3 regions of the Stenotrophomonas sp. UBA7606 genome follow, and region 1 is predicted to be linked to each of the others. Evidence: predicted binding sites of a transcription regulator. Region 1 holds the regulator's gene; each other region holds the start of a gene.
What was found. The regulator FliA, encoded in region 1, starts transcription of late flagellar genes. The targets are predictions, from matches to a motif close to TAAAGTTTNNCNNNCNNNGGCCGATAA.

Region 1 (6,191 bases):
CGGGTCGATCAGGCCTTTTTCGCGTGCCTTGTTGCGCAGGCGCTCGGGATCGATGCCGGCACCGTCATCCTGCACTTCGATGCTGACGTAGTCGCCTTCCTGCTGGGCAGACAGGCGTACCCGGCCCATCCGCGGCTTGCCCTGTGCTTCGCGCAGGTCGGGGCCTTCCACGCCGTGATCGATGGCGTTGCGGACCAGGTGCACCAAGGGGTCAGCCAGCGCTTCCACCAGGTTGCGGTCCAGCTCGGTGTCGGCGCCGATCAACTCCAGGTCCACTTCCTTCTGCAAGGAGCGGGCGACATCACGCGCCACCTTTGGGAAGCGCGAAAACACCTTGCCCACCGGTTGCATGCGGGTGCGCATCACTGCCGATTGCAGGCGTGCAGTGGCGATGTCCAGGGTGGATACGGCGCGGTCCAGCTCTTCGTCCTTGAGCCGTGTACGCAGTGTCTTGAGCCGATTGCGCGACAGCACCAGTTCGCCGATCAGGTTGACGATCGCGTCCAGCCGTTTGGTATCCACGCGCACCGTGTGCTCGGGCTCGGCGGCTTTCGCGGTGGCAGGTTTGGCTGCAGGTGGTGCTGCGGCTGCGCTGGGCGTGGGCGCGGGCCTGGCGGCCGCCGGCGCGGCGGCAGGTGCCACGGCCGCTGGTGTGCCTGCGCCGGGCGCAGCGCCGGCATGCAGCTTGTCCAGCAAGGCTTCGAACTCGTCCTCGCTGATCAGGTCATCGGCGGCGGTTGTGGCGACAGCGCTTGGCGCGGCCGTGCCGTGCAACTGATCGAGAAGGGCTTCGAATTCATCCTCGCTGATCAGATCACTGCCGGCAGGCGCTGCTGCGGCTTTGACCGGTGCCGGTGAAGGCGCGCTGCCCATGTCGAACTGGGCGATCAATGCGGCCGGCGCATGCCCGGGCTCGGTGCCGGAGGACACCGCGTCGAGCATGGCCTGCAGCCAATCCAGTGATTGCTGGGCGGCGTCGAAATGGTGTGCCAGCAGCTGGCCCTTGCCAGAGCGGGCCATGCCCAAGGCTTCCTCGGCGGCATGGCACAGCTCGACCATCGGCGTGATCGACAAAAAACCGGCACCGCCCTTGAGCGTGTGAAAGCCGCGGAACACGGCATTGAGCTGGTCGGCATCTTCCGGTGCCTGCTCCAGCGTCACCAGCTGCTCGCCGAGTCGATCGAGGATCTCCTGCGCTTCGAGGATGAAATCGGCGGCGATGTCGTCGGCGAACGTGCTCATGGCTTACAGCCCCAGGTCCGACAGCAGGTCGTCGGCGTCATGCTGGGACACGGCGTGGCGGTCCAGGCCGTCCACCGCGGGACCGGCCAGCCCGTTGTTGCGGGCCGGGTCTTCCGGCGGTGGTAGGCCGAGTGCGCCAAAGCCTTCGTGGACGCGCCGGACGATGCCGACAACGCGACGGATGATCTGCCCGGTCAGGTCCTGGTAGCTCTGGGTAAGGGCCACCTCGGTGAGGTTGTGGCGGATGCGGTCCAGGATCTCGCCCTGGTCGGCATTGAGCCCGTCGGCACGCAGGCGCTCGGTCAGCGCACGGCACTCTTCGGCCAGGTCCAGGGTGCGATGGGTGGCCTGTTCGGTCATCTCCACCACGTGGTCCAGGCGCGCGCAGGCGTCGTCCAACTCGCCGGCTTCGCTGGGCACGCTGGGCAGCTCGCCCAGGGCCTGGCCCAGCTCGCGGGCCAGGCGGCCCAGCCCGGCCATCATCGGCTGGGTACGCAGCGCTGCGAGCGCGTCGATTTCCTGGCGCCACGCCGCTTCGTCACCGCTTTCCAGCGCGGCAAGCGCATCCTGCAGGCGTTGCACCAGGGCCGATTTGTCGCTCAGCGATTGCGCCAGATCGTCCATCAGGCGCTCGCTGCCAGGCGTTCGAAGATCTTGCCCAGCTTTTCTTCCAGGGTCTGCGCGGTGAACGGCTTGATGATGTAGCCGTTGACGCCGGCCTGGGCGGCCTCGATGATCTGCTCGCGCTTGGCTTCGGCGGTGACCATCAGCACCGGCAGGGTCTTGAGCTTGGGGTCGGCACGCACGGCCTTGAGCAGCTCGATGCCGGTCATGACCGGCATGTTCCAGTCGGTGACCACGAAATCGAACGGCTGGCTCTGCAGCAGGGCCAGCGCGGCATGCCCGTCCTCGGCTTCGGCGGTGTTGGTGAAGCCCAGGTCGCCGAGCAGGTTCTTGACGATGCGGCGCATGGTCGAGAAATCGTCGACGATCAGGATGCGCATGTTCTTGTTCAAAAGATATTCCTCTTAGTGTTCCTCGAGCCCGGCGTCGGCCGACTCGAAAATCTTCAGCCGCCCACGCAGGCGCAGCATCGCCTGGCCGTGGATCTGGCAAACCCGCGACTCGCTCACACCGAGCACCGCGCCGATCTCTTTCAGGTTCAGTTCCTGCTCGTAGTACAGCGACAGCACCAGCTGCTCGCGCTCGGGCAGCAGGCCGATGGCCTTGCCCAACTCGGCGCCGAACTGGCTGCGTTCAAGCATCTGCTGCGGGGTGGGGCCGCCGGTGGTAGGGGTATCCAGCTCGCCCTGATCCTCGATGCGCGACTCCAGGCTCAGCACCTGGCCACGCGATGCGTCTTCGACCAGACGCATGTATTCGGGCAGCGGCATGTCCATGGCCTGCGCCACTTCGGTGGCGCTGGCAGCACGGCCGGAAGCCTGCTCCAGGCGGCGGATGGTGGCGGCGGCATCGCGGGCACGACGGTGCACCGAACGCGGCACCCAGTCGCCACGGCGGATTTCGTCGATCATCGAGCCACGGATGCGGATGGACGCATAGGTCTCGAACGAGGCGCCCTGCTCGGCGTCGTAGCTGCGCGAGGCTTCGATCAGACCCATCATGCCGGCCTGGATCAGGTCGTCGACCTCGACACTGGCGGGCAGGCGGGCAGCCAGGTGATGAGCGATGCGGCGTACCAGGTCGGCGTGGCGGGCAATGCAGTCATTGGCCGCGTTGCGCTGGACCTCACGGTACTGGGCTGCGGCGTTGTTCATGCGCTCACCTTCTGCTGGAGGATGCGTTCCAGGAAGAACTCGACGCCACCGCGCGGTGCGGTCGGTGCCTGCCAACGGGAGGTGCGGCGTGCGATCTCCTGGATGGCCAGCGCCGCCGGCGCGGACGGGTACAGCTTCACCACCGGCTGCTGGCGCTGCACCGACAGGCGCAGCCAGTCGTCCTGCGGCACGCAGCCCAGGTAGTTCAGCGAGACATCGATGAGGAACTTCTCGCAGACACGCACCAGCTTTTCGTACAGGGCGCGGCCTTCGTTGGGGTCGCGGGCCATGTTGGCCACCACCTGCACGCGGTCCACACCGCGCTCGCGCGAGAGCACCTTGATCAGCGCGTAGGCGTCGGTGATGGAGGCGGGCTCGTCGCAGACCACCACCACGGTGTCCTGCGCGGCCTGGCAGAAGGTCAACACGCTGTCGTTGATGCCGGCGGCAGTGTCGATGATCATCACATCGAGGTCGCGCTCCAGCTCGGAGAACACGTTGACCAGGCCCACGTGCTCGGCCGGCTGCAGCTCGGCCATGTGGCGGCGACCGGAAGCCGCCGGTACCACCAGCACGCCGTTGGGGCCTTCGATGATGACGTCTTCCAGGCTGGCGCGCCCGGCGACCAGGTCGGCCAGGGTGTGCTTGGGCTGCAGGCCGAGCACCACGTCGATGTTGGCCAGGCCCAGGTCGGCGTCCAGCAGCAGGGTGCGTTTGCCCATGCCGGCAAGCGCCACGGCCAGGTTGGCCGAGACGTTCGTTTTGCCCACACCGCCCTTGCCGCCGGTCACCGCGATGGTGCGCACCGGGCCGGCTGGCTCGCGGCGGGTGGCCGACAACGGGAAGGTATTGGTCAGCTTGGCGTACTCACGCGACTGCATTGTTCAACTCCGGGTTGCAGGGCATATCGGCCGCGCGGCGCAAATCTTCAAGGCGAAGTACAAGATTTGCGGCCGAGGCCCGGTACAGGTCTTCCGGCACGTCCTGGCCGTCGGTCACCCAGGTGATCGGCAGGCGGTGGTCCACGGCCACCGACAGGGCCGACCCGAAGCGGCCGGTCTCGTCCAGCTTGGTCAGCACTACCCCTTGCGGGTTGGCGGCGCTGAAGCGGCGCACCACTTCATCCATGTCCTGGAAGCTGGTGTTGGCCGGCAGCACCAGCAGGGTGCGGATCTGGCCGGCGGCACGCAGCCACTGCAGCTGGGCGGTGAGGGCACGGTCGCGCTGGCCCAGGCCGGCGGTGTCGATAAGCACCAGCTTGTAGTCGGCCAGCTTGTGCAGCAGCTGGTTGAGATCGGTGCCGCTGTTGGCCTCGTGCACGGCGATGCCGAGCTGGCGCCCAAAGCCATACAACTGTTCGCGGGCGCCGATGCGCTGGGTGTCGGTGGTGACAAGGGCGACGTCACGTGCGGCGTGGGCTTCGGCAAAGCGCGAGGCCAGCTTGGCGATGGTGGTGGTCTTGCCGGCGCCGGTGGGGCCGACCAGGGCAATGACACCGCCGGTTTCGATCGGATCGCTGGGGGCGATCGGCAGCTTCCTGGAGATCAGCCCCAGCATCAGGCCGCGGGCACGGGTGGGATCGGTATCGGCCGGGATCTGGATGGCGACGTCGCGGGCCAGCCCGGCGTCGAAGCCATACTCGTCCATCAGGTCCAGTGCATTGGCGCGCACCGCACTGCCGCGCAGGCGTTCGTCGGTGAAGCGATTCATCTCGCGCTCGATCAGATGGCGCATGCCGGCTACTTCCTGGCGCAGCTGCAGCAGCTGTTCGTCGTCGCGCGGCGCGGCGGCAACCGCTACCGGGGCGGGAACGGAGGCAAGGGCAGGGGCAGCGACAGGGGCCGGTGCGATGGCAAGCGGGGCAGCGGGCGCGCTGACAGCAACCAGCGGCGGCACGGCGGCGGCAACTGCAGCAGCCACAACCGGTTCCATCGCGGCCGATGCAGCTACGGGCGCGGTGAATTGTGGTGCCTGTGCCTGTACCGGCAGCGGCGGGTCGATCTGGAACTGGGCCCGGCCCTGCGGACGTTCCGCATGGACCGTGGCCGCCGCCGCGTGGGCCGAGAAGCTGACGCTGTCCTCCACCAGTGCTGGGGATTTGACAGCGCTGCCGACGGGACGGAAGGCAGGTACCACCGGCGGCTCGTCGGCGCTGGCCGGCAAGGTGGCGAACACCTGCCGCGCTGCGGTGGCGCTGGGTTCGGCGGCAGGTACCTTGAGCAACGCTGCAAAGCGGCTGCCCGGGGCCAGCTCGATGCTGTTGTCGATGGAGCGGCCAGTGGCCCCCACCGCGGAGCGCGCCAGCGCGGCCACGGCCGACGCGGTGGCCACGACCGGTTCCTGCGCCGGCGCCTTACGACGGGTTACCGCCGCCATGATGGCTTCGGCGGCGCTGCGCGGCTTGGCCGGTGCCGGCGGTGCCGGGCGGGTGGCTTCCAGCGCCTGCTGCACTGCGGTTTCGTCGTAGTACGCGGCCGCCACGATCTCGACGCCTTCCTCGATCCGGCGGTTGGACAGGATCACGGCGTCAGGCCCATGTTCCTTGCGGACCAGGTTCATGGCGGTGCGCATGTCGGCGGCGACGAAACGTTTGATCTTCATGTTCTGGTACCGGGAGTGGGGCTGCGGCGAAGGCGTGGCGTTGGCGATGTGGAACATGGCGTGGCGGGCTCCTTCGTGCGCGGTTGTTGCGGGATCGGGTCAGGTGTCTGTTTTCTGTCGCGTTGCCGGTGGGCCGCGCCTCAGCTGATCGTGCCGACCAGCTTCAGGCGCTTGTCCTCCGGCACCTCGCTGTAGGCCAGGACCGACAGCGACGGCACGCTATGTCGGACCAGGCGCGCCAGCGCGGCGCGGACCGGCGCCGGTACCAGCACGACCGCGGGCTCGTTGCGGGCCTCCTGCTTGCCGACGCAGTCGGCAAGACTCTGGTGGAGGCGTTCGGCGAGACCGGGTTCCAGTGCGGCACCATTGCCTTGCGTGGACTCCTGCAAAACCCGTTCCAATTGCGGGTTGAGCGTGAATACCGGCAGCTCCGGCGACATCCCGGCGATCTCCTGCACGATGAAGCGGCCCAGCGCATTGCGCACGGCGGCGGTAAGCGCCGTCGGGTCCTGGGTGACCGGTGCGGTTTCCACCAGCGCCTCGGCGATCTTGCGCAGCTGGCGTACCGGG
Region 2 (6,191 bases), 120 kb from region 1:
TCATGCGCGAGAACTCATTGACCTGCGCCACCTTGGTTTCAGCCACTTCGCGGGTATACACGCCGCAGATGCCGCGGCCACGGGTGTGGACGTGCAGCATCACCTGGGTGGCCTTGTCCAGGTCCATCGAGAAGAAGTCCTGCAGCACCGTGATGACGAAATCCATCGGCGTGTAGTCATCGTTGAGCAGCATCACCTGGTACTGCGGCGGCGGCGCGATCTCGGGCTTGCCGGGGGCAACCAGCAGGCCATGGTCCTGTTCGTGTTGGGGCTGTTGTGGCATCCGCCCATTATAGCGGCTCGGGCGCACCGGGGCCGCGTGCGAATGGACGGCACCCCCCTTGCCCCCGCACAATTCAGGGACCTATCCAACTGTCTCCTGGGGACCAAATGAAGAAGCTTATTGCCGGTGGCGTCGTGGCAGCCCTGTTTGCAGGCGCCATGGGGAGCGCGATTGCCGGCGAACCGGACCGTGCCATCGGCCGCCTGCTGGACGGCCTGGAATACAAGTACGAAATCGACGGCGACGGCGACTATCAGCTGGTGTTCGAAATGGACGACGACCGCACCCAGCTGGTGTATGTGCGCTCCAATGTCGAAACCTATGGCAGCCACCGTATCCGTGAAATCTGGTCGCCGGGCTACCGCTCCGCCACCCCGGCCTTCCCGGCCCCGGTCGCCAACCGCCTGCTGGAGGATTCCAACGACTCCAAGCTCGGCAGCTGGGTGAAGCAGGGTGACATGGCCATGTTCGTGGTCAAGGTTGACGCCAATGCCAGCGCCGAAGTGCTGTCCGACGCCATCGATGCGGCCGCCAAGAGCGCCGACGGCATCGAGCAGGAGCTGACCTCCAAGGACGACTACTGAGCGTGAATGCCCTGCAGTCCCAGCGCTGGGCGCCACATGTGACCGTGGCCACCGTGGTATCCCGCGCAGGTCAACTGCTGCTGGTGGAGGAAGACAAGGGCGGCCGGCGGGTGCTGAACCAGCCGGCCGGCCACCTGGATCCGGGCGAGACGCTGCTGCAGGCAGCAGTGCGTGAAACCCGCGAGGAAACCGGTTGGGACGTGCGCCTGACCGGCTTCATCGGCAGTTACCAATGGACTGCCGATGATGGCACTCCGTTCCTGCGCTTCGCCTTTGAAGCCGAACCCCTGCAGCACCACCCCGAACAGGCGCTGGATGCCGGCATCGTGCAGGCGCTGTGGCTCACGCCCACTGCCCTGCAGGCCGACATGGCGCGGCTGCGCAGTCCGCTGGTCTGGCACACGGTGTCCGACTGGCTGGCCGGGCAGCGTTTTCCGTTGTCGATGTTGAGGCACATACCGTGAGTAACCCGGGTGTCGTCGTCGGTGTATCCGGCGGCGTTGATTCTTCCGTAGCAGCCCTGGCCCTGGTGCAACAGGGCCTGGATGTGGCCGGCCTGTTCATGCAGAACTGGGCCGATGACGGCAGTGGCCATTGCCGCGCCGAAGAAGACCGCCGCGATGCCGTGGCGGTCTGCGGGCGGCTGGGCATCCCCTTCCACTTCCGCGACTTCTCGGCCGAGTACTGGCAGGGCGTGTTTGAGCACTTCCTGGCCGAATACGCGGCTGGCCGCACCCCCAACCCGGACGTGTTGTGCAACCGCGAGGTCAAGTTCAAGCACTTCCTCGACGCCGCCCGCGAACTGGGCGCCGAGCGTATCGCCACCGGCCATTACGCCCAGGTGGCGCACAGCGGCGGCCGCTGGCGCCTGCTGCGCGGTGCCGATCGCGGCAAGGACCAGAGCTACTTCCTGCACCAGCTGGGCCAGGCCCAGCTGGCCGCCACCCTGTTCCCTATCGGGCACATGGAAAAGAGCGATCTGCGCCGCATCGCCCGCGATGCTGGCCTGCCGACCCATGCCAAAAAGGACTCCACCGGCATCTGCTTCATCGGTGAGCGCGATTTCCGCGAGTTCCTTGGCCAGTACCTGCCAGCACGCGAAGGCGAGATCCACGACCCGCACGGCCAGCTCATCGCCCGCCATCCGGGCGTGTTCTATTTCACATTGGGCCAGCGCGAAGGCCTGAACATCGGCGGTGTCCGTGGCCGCCCTGCCGCCCCCTGGTTCGTGGTCGGCAAGGACGTGGCCCGCAACATTCTGTATGTCGACCAGGGCCACGACAGCCCCTGGCTGCAATCGAGCTGGTTGCGCAGCGAGCCCATGCACTGGATCGCCGGCGCGCCGCCTGCCGCCCGTTTTGAATGCACGGCACAGACCCGCTACCGCCAGCCGGACGAGCCCTGCACGGTGCAGGTGCGCGACGATGGCACTCTGGACGTGCATTTCGCCCGCCCGCAGCGTGCCGTGACCCCCGGACAATCCCTGGTGCTGTATGACGGCATGGAGTGCCTGGGCGGCGCCGTCATCACCGCCACCGATGCCCCCCTGGAACGCCGCCTTGGTGCACCCGTTTCTCCTTGAGAGGTAAGCAATGAGTTTTTCCTTCGACGACCGCGTCCTGGCCCTGGCCGGCATTGCCCAAGCCCTGCAGCAGGTGCGCCGCATCGCCGAAACCGGCCACTCCGAGGCAGCGGTGGTGCGCACCGCGATGGACAGCGTGATGCGCATCGACGCCCCGTCCCCGGCGGCGGTCTATGGCAGTGTCACAGCCCTAGAGCCCGGCCTGCGCCTGCTGCGCGACTACTTCAGCAACCAGGGCAAGGATGAGTTGCTGCCGCGCCTGGCGCTGTCGGTGATGCAGCTGGAGCGCCGCTTCGTGCGCGAGGACGCCACGGTCAACAAGGTCTATACCGGCATCCGTCGCGCCAACGACCGCGTACAGGAGCTGGGTGAGAGCAACCATCCGGACATCCTCAGCGCCATGGGCGCGCTGTACGCCGATACCATCAGCCAGCTGAAACCGCGCATCATGGTGCAGGGCAATCCGCATTACCTGGGCCAGGCCATGGTGGTTGCCGAGATCCGCGCCCTGCTGCTGGCGGCCGTGCGTTCGGCGGTGTTGTGGCGGCAGCTGGGGGGCAGCTACTGGGACTTCCTGTTCTCGCGCAAGGCCATGGTCGAGGCGATCAACCGCCGTCTGCGCTGAGCGCCAGGCGCTGGCATGCCCGCGTGCCGGTGATCGCGGGCATTACCGGCAAAATCCAGGGCATGTGTCCTCGGGGACTAAAGAGCCACCCACTGCGGCCGATACTGCATTCGTGACTCTCCCGAGAACGTCCATGTATTCACGTATTGCAATCCGCCTGGCTGCCCCGCTTGCCTTGACCCTGCTGCTTCCCCTGGCCTTCGCGCTGTCCTGGCCGGCGGCCGCGGTGTGGGCACTGCTGACCACCATGGTGCTGAGCTGGCTGGTGTTCGCCTACTGGAGCGCACACGCGCAGGCCCAGCGCTCGCCCGAGCACGCCAAGGTGCTGAAGGAGCAGGACCAACTGCTCAATGAGCTGCGCAGCTTCGTCAGCAACGAGATCGATGGCTCGCGCAGCGAGATCGAACGCGCCCGTGAACTGATCCGCCAGGCCGTCGCCGGCCTGGGCAGCAGCTTCGATGCGATGAGCCGCAAATCCCGCCAGCAGAGCCAGGCATTGGCCCGTGTGGTGGACCGCGCCAGCGAGGACGGCGGCAGCGGCGTGGACGTGGCGCGCTTTGCGCAGCACGCCAGCCACCAGATGGAACAGCTGGTGGAAGCGCTGGAGCAGGTGAGCGGCCAGAGCAGCAACACCGTGCAGCACATCGACCAGATGGCGCAGCACCTGGATGGCATCTTCTCGTTGCTGGAAGACGTCAAGTCGATCGCGGACCAGACCAACCTGCTGGCACTCAATGCCGCCATCGAAGCTGCCCGTGCCGGTGAGGCCGGGCGCGGTTTCGCAGTGGTGGCCGACGAGGTACGCAACCTGTCCGAACGCTCGACCACCTTCAACGAACAGATCCGCAAGCTGGCCCACAGCTCCAAGGATGCCATCGCCAAGGTCCGCGAGACGGTCTCGCACATGGCCTCGCGCGACATGGACCGTTCGCGCGAAGCGCGCCAGGAAGCGGCTGCGATGCTGGACAACGTGGCTGCCATCAACGCCTCGCTGGGCGACGGCATGCGTGAGATCTCCGAATGTGGCCGCGCCATCGACGGCAGCGTGGCCGAGGCCGTGCGCGCCCTGCAGTTCGAAGACATCGCCACCCAGGCTTTGGGCGGCGTGCATACCCATCTTGATCGCCTGACCGCCATCAACCGCGAAGCGGTCGCGCTGCAGGAGCTTCTGCACCGCAACGGTGGCGTATTCGACGGCGAACTGGTCACCGCCCTGCAGCGCACTGGCAGCCGCCTGCGTGACATGCGCAGTGAGTGGGAGCGCCCGCCGCACAAGCCGGTGACCCAGCAGAGCATGGGTGCAGGCACGGTGGAGTTGTTCTGAGCCACGCCTGCAACCGCTACAGCCTCAGGCCCCGGTCCTTGACCGGGGCTTTGGCGTTGGCTTGAACCATGTCACGCACTCCCCCTGCCCCCCCAGCCGGGCAGTCAGCGCCGCGTTGGCAGCAATTGTTGTCGCTTGAACACAGTGCCCAACTGGAGTGGCAGCAGTTGCTTGCCGCACGCCCTGCGGCATCGCGCGCCGGTGATTGGCTGGTCGCGAGCATTGATTGGGACCTGGGGGCTGTTGCTGACAGCGGTGATGCAGCTGGCTGATGCAGCTGCAAGCCGGGCCTTGCCCCATTGATGGCATCGCTCGGGACTATGGCGATGTATCCGAATTGGCCAGCGGCTCGGGCTCGGCGGCAAAACATCCGGTATCGGACTACCCGGCCCACGCCGCGGCTAGCGCGGGCGGGCGCGCTTGCCGGTCTTCCCTTGCGAGGCCTCGCGGCTCTTGGCGAAGTCCGGAAAGGTTTCCGCCAATGACGCAGTATCGGGCAGGATGTAGAACACCCCTCCCCGCTCGAACGTGGTGCTGATGATCTGTTTGTAGAACCCCGGGGTGACATTGATGCAGCCATGGGTGACGCGGTTGTCATCCGGCTGGGGTGATGCAAGGCGCTCGGCACGTCGCTCGGACGGCACGCCAGTGGCCGTGGGATGTATGGAGACCGCAGACTCATAGTCCACCCATAACACGCGGCCGGCGTCGATCGACGGACCGTAGCCGCCTACAAAACGGCCTGCCGGCGTGGTGCGGTCCCGGCCGGGTATCTCGCGCAATGCAAGGCCGGCGACGCCGGGAGCGGTGTGATCACCCGCGGCCGAGCCAAACAGCGCCGGTGCCGCGCCACGGAGCCGGCCATCGCCGCCAAACACAAGCACCTGTGCGGCCGCCTTGTCCATTATCGCGAACGGATAGCCCTGGTTGTCCTTGCTGGCGACAACCCAGCCGGCAAGTTCAATCACTGTGTCGGAAACCTCCTGGCCTGGCGGCAATTCATCGTCGGCCGAGGCTGGTTCTGCGGGCCGCTGATCGGTAGCTACCGCTTCCGTGCAGGCAAACATCAGCGCCGCCGCAAGGCAGCCATGGATCACAGGAGAAATATACGTGCGGATGGGATGCTCCTTGGAAACACACTGCTCTTGGGGCAAGGAAACCAGTGGCCCGCGAAGGCCACCGGGTCCTCCAGCGATCGGTTACGAACCTGGCTCAGCGATCAGCCGCGCGGAGTGCGGCGGGGTGCACGCTCCAGTTGCTGGACACGGCCTTCGATCTGATCAAGTCGTTGGTTTGCCTGCTGCGCGGATTGATTGGCGGATTCCGCGCTCTGCGCCGCACCCTGCACGCGGGTGTCGAGTTGATCCAGGCGTGAGTTGATCCCTGCAAACTCGTCTTTGTAGGTTGCGCAGGAAGCAAGGCCCATGCTGACGACCATTGCCACACCAAGCGTGCGTGCCGTTACCAGTTGTTGTTTGGTCAGAAACATTCCACTCCCTCCTTCGTCTGGGGAGTCTGGAATATAGCGGCGTTTTTCCACAGCGCCGCCCAGCGCTTTCAGGCGGCGTTGGAACACGTGGAAAGATCGTGAAGAAAGAAAATGCGCACGTAATGGCACCGAAACAGCGCAGTCAGCCGGGAAAACCGCCATCTTCCATCGCGGCCGGATGCTCACCCCTGTTCAGCGGACCAAACCTGAAGTGAACCCGGCGCCCGCATCACTGCGGAAAATAACGCTTCTTTTCCAATCAAGCGGACGCGCTGAAGTACCGCAGAGCATCGGCCGCTCGCCG
Region 3 (6,191 bases), on a different contig from region 1:
TTCAACGCCGGCACGGTGACCCTCAACGGTGCGCTTGGCAGCCTGACCACCCAGGTGGGTTCGGCAGCGCGTGCCGCTGACTACTCGCTGCAGGCGCAACAGGTCATCAACGACAACGCCAAGGCCAACCGCGACTCCATCTCCGGGGTGAACCTGGATGAGGAAGCGGCCGACATGTTGCGCCTGCAACAGGCCTACCAGGCGGCATCGCAGCTGATTTCCACGGCCGACACCATGTTCCAGACAATCCTCAAGGCGGTGGGCTGATGAATCGCATCTCCAGCAACATGATGTATGACCAGTCGGTGGCGCTGATGCTGTCCAAGCAAAGCAAGCTCAACCATCTGGAGCAGCAGCTGTCCACCGGCAAGAAGATCGTCAGCGCCAAGGATGACCCGGTGGGCTCGGGCACGGCGGTCGGCATGGACCGCGTGCTGGCCGAGCTGGAAAAGCTGGGCAGCAACGCCAACACCGCGCAGAACCGTCTGGGCCTGCAGGAAAACGTACTGTCGCAGGCCGGCGAACTGCTGCAGCAGGTGTCCGACCTCACCGTGCAGGCCAACAACCCCGCGCTATCAAACGAAGACCGCAAGGGCGTGGCCAACGAGCTGAAAGCCATCAAGGATTCGCTACTGGCGCTGGCCAACACCACCGATGGCAGCGGCCGCTACCTGTTTGGCGGTGCTGCCGACGCCAATGCGCCCTTCACCGTCAGCAATGGCATTGTCAGCTACAACGGCGACCAGACCCAACGCCAGGTCGAAGTCGCCCCCGGCACCTTCATCAAGGATGCCCTGCCCGGCAGCGAGATCTTCATGCGCGTGCGCACCGGTGACGGCACCGTCGACGGCGCCGCCGCATCGGCCAATACCGGCCAGGCTGTGTTGACCGATATCAGCCGCGACGGCTCCGGCAGCTGGGATGGCAGCAGCTACAGCCTGCATTTCACCGCGGCCGATACCTATGAGGTGCGCGACGCCCGCAATGCGGTGATTGGCACCGGCACCTACGCGTCCGGCGAGGACATCACCTTCGAAGGCCTGCGTGTACGCATTGAAGGTACGCCGGCGGCAGGCGATACGTTCAATGCCGGCCAGGCCGGCACCCGCGACGTGTTCGCCACCATCGACCAGCTGGTGCAGACCCTGCAGATGGATGCCTCCACCCGGGCCGGCCGCACCGCCCAGCAGAACGCCCTGCAAGGCAGCATCCGCGACGTGCGCCGTGCGTCGGAACTGATGATCGACGCGCGCGCCGCCGGTGGCGCACAACTTGCAGCGGCTGACGACGCGGCATCGTTGCGCGAAGCCAATACCGTCACCCTGCAAACCTCACTTTCGCAGATGCGTGACCTCAACTATGCCGATGCCATAGGGCAGTACAAGCTCGAAGGTGCGGCGCTGCAGGCGGCACAGACCATCTTCACCCAGATGCAGTCCATGTCGCTGTTCAACATGATCCGCTGATCAACATCGACGGCAGCGTCGCTGCCACATCTACAACGCAAGGCCCTGAGTACAACGGAGAAGCCCCATGGCACAGATCATCAACACCAACATCATGTCGCTGAACGCTCAGCGCAACCTCAATACCAGCGGCACCTCGTTGGCCACCACGATCCAGCGCCTGTCCTCCGGCCTGCGTATCAACAGCGCCAAGGATGATGCTGCTGGCCTGGCGATTTCCGAGCGTTTCACCACCCAGATCCGCGGCATGGACCAGGCCGCGCGCAATGCCAACGACGGCATCTCGCTGGCGCAGACCGCCGAAGGCGCGCTGGGTGAGATCAGCAACAACCTGCAGCGCATCCGCGAGCTGGCCGTGCAGTCGCGCAACGCCACCAATTCCGACTCCGACCGCGCCGCGCTGGACGCTGAAGTGCAGCTGTTGAAGGCCGAGATCCAACGCGTTGCCGAGCAGACCAACTTCAACGGCACCGCGCTGCTGGATGGCAGCTTCCAGAACCAGGCCTTCCAGGTGGGCGCAGACCAGGGCCAGGTGATCAACATCGCGCAGATCGCCAATGCCAACATCCAGGAACTGGGCAACTGGAACCGAGTGAACACCGCTGCTTCGCTGCCGTCTGTTGCTGCTACCGGTGGCGCGGATGCAGGTACGCCCAACACCGCGGCAGGTACGATCAGCAAGGCATCGTTCGCAACCCCTACCGGGTCGGCCGCGCCTTTCACCTATGACAGCTTCAACCTCAGCGTCAACGGCAAGACCGTATCGGTGGCGGGTGTGACCAACGGCACCACCGCAGCTGATGCGCAGGACAAGCTGCTGGCAAACATCGCTACCGCGATCAACAGCGACCCCTCCATCGGTGGCGCCACCGGTATCCAGGTGGATGCAACCAGTGGTGTCATCACCAACAACGGTGCAGCCGTCACCATTGGTGGCCCGGGCGCATCGGTGATCGGTGGGGCCGTGGCCGTGGCCAGTGCCACCGGCTTCGTCGCCGCCGACTTCGGCGCCGGCAGCTTCAAGATCACCGGCACCCAGGGCGAGGCCGTCATCAACTACCCGGCTGCCGGTGGCAGCGCACAACGTGCCAGTGACCTGGTCAAGGCCATCAACAACCAGAGCTACAACACCGGCGTCACCGCGTCGCTGGAAGACGGCAAGCTGGTGCTGTCCTCGGCTACCGGCAACATCGCTGTGTCCGCCACCGGTACGGGTGCGAACGCCAACGCCGACCTGCTGGCAGCCACCGGCCTGGCCGCCGGTGCGACCGGTGCGATTGGCGACACCCCGGCACCGGCAACCACGGTGGGTACCGCGTGGGTCACCGGTTCGCCGGAAACCGGCTTCGAGGATCTGGACATCACCACCTCCGAAGGCGCCGACAACGCACTCAATGCGATGGACGCCGCGCTGCAGGCCATCAACTCGGCACGCGCCGACCTGGGTGCGATCCAGAACCGCTTCACCTCCACCATCGCCAACCTGAACACCTCTTCGGAAAACCTGTCGGCCGCACGCAGCCGTATCCGCGATGCCGACTACGCCAAGGAAACCGCCGAGCTGACCCGCACGCAGATCCTGCAGCAGGCAGGCACGGCCATGCTGGCGCAGGCCAACCAGGTGCCGCAGAACGTGCTGAGCCTGTTGAAGTAACAGCGGCGAGGCTTGAGCGGGTTCGCGCCGCTCAAGCCTCCAAGCTACCCAGGTAGTGCCGAGCCATGCTCGGCAGCGGCTTTACCGGCATATCAGGCCCGTTTCACGGCCTGATATGCCGCAGGGTTTCGCAGCTTGCACAGCACTATCTGCCTATTCCGGCACTGCCGAAACCTGCCCGACGCAGGCTCCACCGCCGTACCCTTTGCCGAGCATGGCTCGGCACTACAGACGCACAAGCCCCGGGAGACCGGGGCTTGTGCGTTCTGCATTCCTGCTTCTGGCCGGCTTGCACTTACGGCAGCCCTAAAGCTGTCCGCGGACCTGCCGTTATTGGTATCAGCAGCGGTGCTACGGCTCCTACACCCCGCCCCACTGCACCCAGTACCGGCCAGGTGATGTGCCGGACCAAACGCCAAACAGGAAGCCCGAATCATGGCACAAGTCATCAACACCAACATCATGTCGCTCAATGCTCAGCGCAATCTGAACACCAGCGGCTCCAGCCTGGCCACCTCGATCCAGCGCCTGTCTTCGGGCCTGCGCATCAACAGCGCCAAGGACGACGCCGCCGGCCTGGCGATCTCCGAGCGCTTCAGCACCCAGATCCGCGGCATGGACCAGGCTGCCCGCAATGCCAACGACGGCATTTCGATGGCGCAGACCGCCGAAGGCGCGCTGACCGAGATCGGCAACAACCTGCAGCGCATCCGCGAACTGGCCGTGCAGTCCCGCAACGCCACCAACTCCGATTCCGACCGTGAAGCGCTGAACGCCGAAGTGCAGCTGCTGAAGGCCGAAATCCAGCGCGTTGCCGAGCAGACCAACTTCAACGGCACCAAGCTGCTGGACGGCAGCTTCCAGGCACAGTCCTTCCAGATCGGCGCCGACCAGGGCCAGACCATCGACATCGCCCAGATCGCCAATGCCAACATCAAGGACCTGGGCAACTGGAACAAGGTGGATACTGCCGCCGCGGCATCTGCTGCGGCACCGACGGGCACCGTCACCGCTGGCGGTACTGGTGAGATCGATCTGACCAGCCTGGCCGTCGACGCCACCAATGGCGTGGCCGCCTTTGACATCGAAATCAACGGCGCCAAGGTGAACATCACCGCGACCGCTTTCGCCACCGACAACGCCACCACCCAGCAGGCTGTTGCCACCAAGGTTGCCGCCGCCATCAACGCCGCGACCGGTGGTTCGGAAGCTACGGCCACCGCTGGCAAGATTGCACTGGACAACAGCGCTGACGGCTCCAAGAGCCTGTCCGTGAAGGCTGCAGGCGGCCAGTTCACCAGCACCTCTGTTGCCGGTGAAACCGTCTCCTTCGACGCCGGCAGCTTCATTCTGAAGGGTGAGAAGGGCGACGTCACCATCAGCTTCGGCGCAGCTGGCAGCGCTGCGCAGCGCGCAAGCGACCTGGTCAAGGCGATCAACAACCAGAGCTACAACACGGGCGTCAGCGCCTCGCTCGACAAGAATGGCCAACTGGCACTGTCGTCATCCCTGGGTGACTTCGAAATCGCCGGAACCGCCGCTGATGTGCTGAAGCAGACCGGCCTGACCACCGGCAAGACGGTGGATGGCAGCGGCGGCAGCGCTTGGGCTGGCGGTGTCGCAGCCACCGGCTTCTCCGACCTGGACATCTCCACCACCGCTGGTGCCGACAACGCACTGAACGCCATGGACGCTGCCCTGAGCACCATCAACTCGGCCCGCGCCGACCTGGGCGCCGTGCAGAACCGTTTCACCTCGGTGGTGGCCAACCTGAACACTTCGTCGGAAAACATGTCCGCTGCCCGCAGCCGCATCAGCGACACCGACTACGCCAAGGAAACGGCCGAACTGACCCGCACGCAGATCCTGCAGCAGGCCGGTACCGCCATGCTGGCCCAGGCCAACCAGACCAGCCAGAACGTGCTGAGTCTGCTGCGCTGATCCAGTAACCGCTGACCGCATCACCCGGTGTCCGCACCGGGCTTGCCAGGCCCTGCCCTTGTGGCAGGGCCTGTCTGTTTCTGACGTTCGCACGCCCTCGCCTGCCCACTGGCACGGCGCTTGCCTATGGATCAGGGATACCCGGCTAAAGCTTGAGCGCCGGGTGCCGATATCCGGGGAGCCAGCAAGGCTGCCCCTTTGCCGCAAGAGGAATCCACATGGCCACGTCTTCCCTGTCCGCCGTCGGCTCCGGCCTGGACATCCCCACCATCGTGTCGCAGCTGGTTGCCGCTGAACGCGCACCGGCAGCAAACCGCATCAACAACCAGGGGACCACCGCCACCGCCAAACTGTCGGCGCTGGGCAGCATCAAAAGCTCGCTCAGCAGCCTGCAGAGCGCAATGGAGGCCATGGGCAAGGCAGCGGATGTACGCGCCTACAAGACCTCCGTGCCGGAAAACAGTGGTTTCAGCGCCTCCATCGTCACCGATCCGTCCACCGGCAAGACCCTGGCTGCGGCAGGTACCTACAACATCGAGGTGATCAGCCTGGCGCAGCCGCAGAAGCTGAGCTCGGCCGCCTTCGATGCGGACGCCACGGTCGGCAGCGGCAAGCTGAGCATTGCCTGGGGCGAGGAATCCATCGACGTAGATATCGCCTCGGCCAGCAACCTGGCCAGCATCGCCGCGGCCATCAACAGCGCCGCCGGCGGCAAAGGCGTCAATGCCACGGTGATCACCGCCAACGATGGCCAGCACTTGGTATTGAATGCCGTCAATTCCGGCACCGAAGGTGCTTTGAAGGTCAGCACGACCGGCGGCGATGGTGGGTTGGCGGCGTTGACCTGGGACGGCAGCAGTGGCGGCATGAGCGAGATCGCTGCGGCCACCAACGCACACGTCAAGGTTGACGGCTTTGATCGCGAATCGTCCAGCAACTCGGTAAGCGACATCATTGCCGGCGTGACCCTGGATCTGACCAAGGCAGAGGCAGGTACCACCAAGACCTTGACCATCACCCAGGACAACGCGCCGCTGAAGACCACCGTGCAGGCCTTTGTCACCGCGTACAACGCCTCGGTGAGCCTGCTCAAGACGTCCAGCGCCTACAACGCCGATACCGATACCGCC

Region 2: a site for FliA is predicted at 3,153-3,179, ahead of B2527_RS18665 (methyl-accepting chemotaxis protein). Genes of this name have one in related genera too.
Region 3: a site for FliA is predicted at 3,428-3,454, ahead of B2527_RS19525 (flagellin). Genes of this name have one in related genera too.

Annotation. Positions count from the first base shown of each region.
Region 1 is NZ_DLJW01000133.1:132,816-139,006, reverse strand. It holds gene B2527_RS19160 (chemotaxis protein CheA) at 1-1,242, opposite strand, end outside; gene B2527_RS19155 (protein phosphatase CheZ) at 1,246-1,866, opposite strand; gene cheY (chemotaxis response regulator CheY) at 1,866-2,258, opposite strand; gene B2527_RS19145 (RNA polymerase sigma factor FliA) at 2,271-3,020, opposite strand; gene B2527_RS19140 (MinD/ParA family protein) at 3,017-3,901, opposite strand; gene flhF (flagellar biosynthesis protein FlhF) at 3,888-5,621, opposite strand; gene flhA (flagellar biosynthesis protein FlhA) at 5,762-6,191, opposite strand, start outside.
Region 2 is NZ_DLJW01000133.1:13,255-19,445, reverse strand. It holds gene clpS (ATP-dependent Clp protease adapter ClpS) at 1-283, opposite strand, end outside; gene B2527_RS18685 (hypothetical protein) at 442-867, shown strand; gene B2527_RS18680 (NUDIX hydrolase) at 870-1,331, shown strand; gene mnmA (tRNA 2-thiouridine(34) synthase MnmA) at 1,328-2,449, shown strand; gene hflD (high frequency lysogenization protein HflD) at 2,460-3,074, shown strand; gene B2527_RS18665 (methyl-accepting chemotaxis protein) at 3,208-4,398, shown strand; gene B2527_RS18660 (hypothetical protein) at 4,467-4,670, shown strand; gene B2527_RS18655 (L,D-transpeptidase) at 4,800-5,465, opposite strand; gene B2527_RS18650 (hypothetical protein) at 5,618-5,887, opposite strand.
Region 3 is NZ_DLJW01000028.1:6,146-12,336, forward strand. It holds gene flgK (flagellar hook-associated protein FlgK) at 1-267, shown strand, start outside; gene flgL (flagellar hook-associated protein FlgL) at 264-1,466, shown strand; gene B2527_RS19565 (flagellin) at 1,534-3,120, shown strand; gene B2527_RS19525 (flagellin) at 3,556-5,061, shown strand; gene fliD (flagellar filament capping protein FliD) at 5,280-6,191, shown strand, end outside.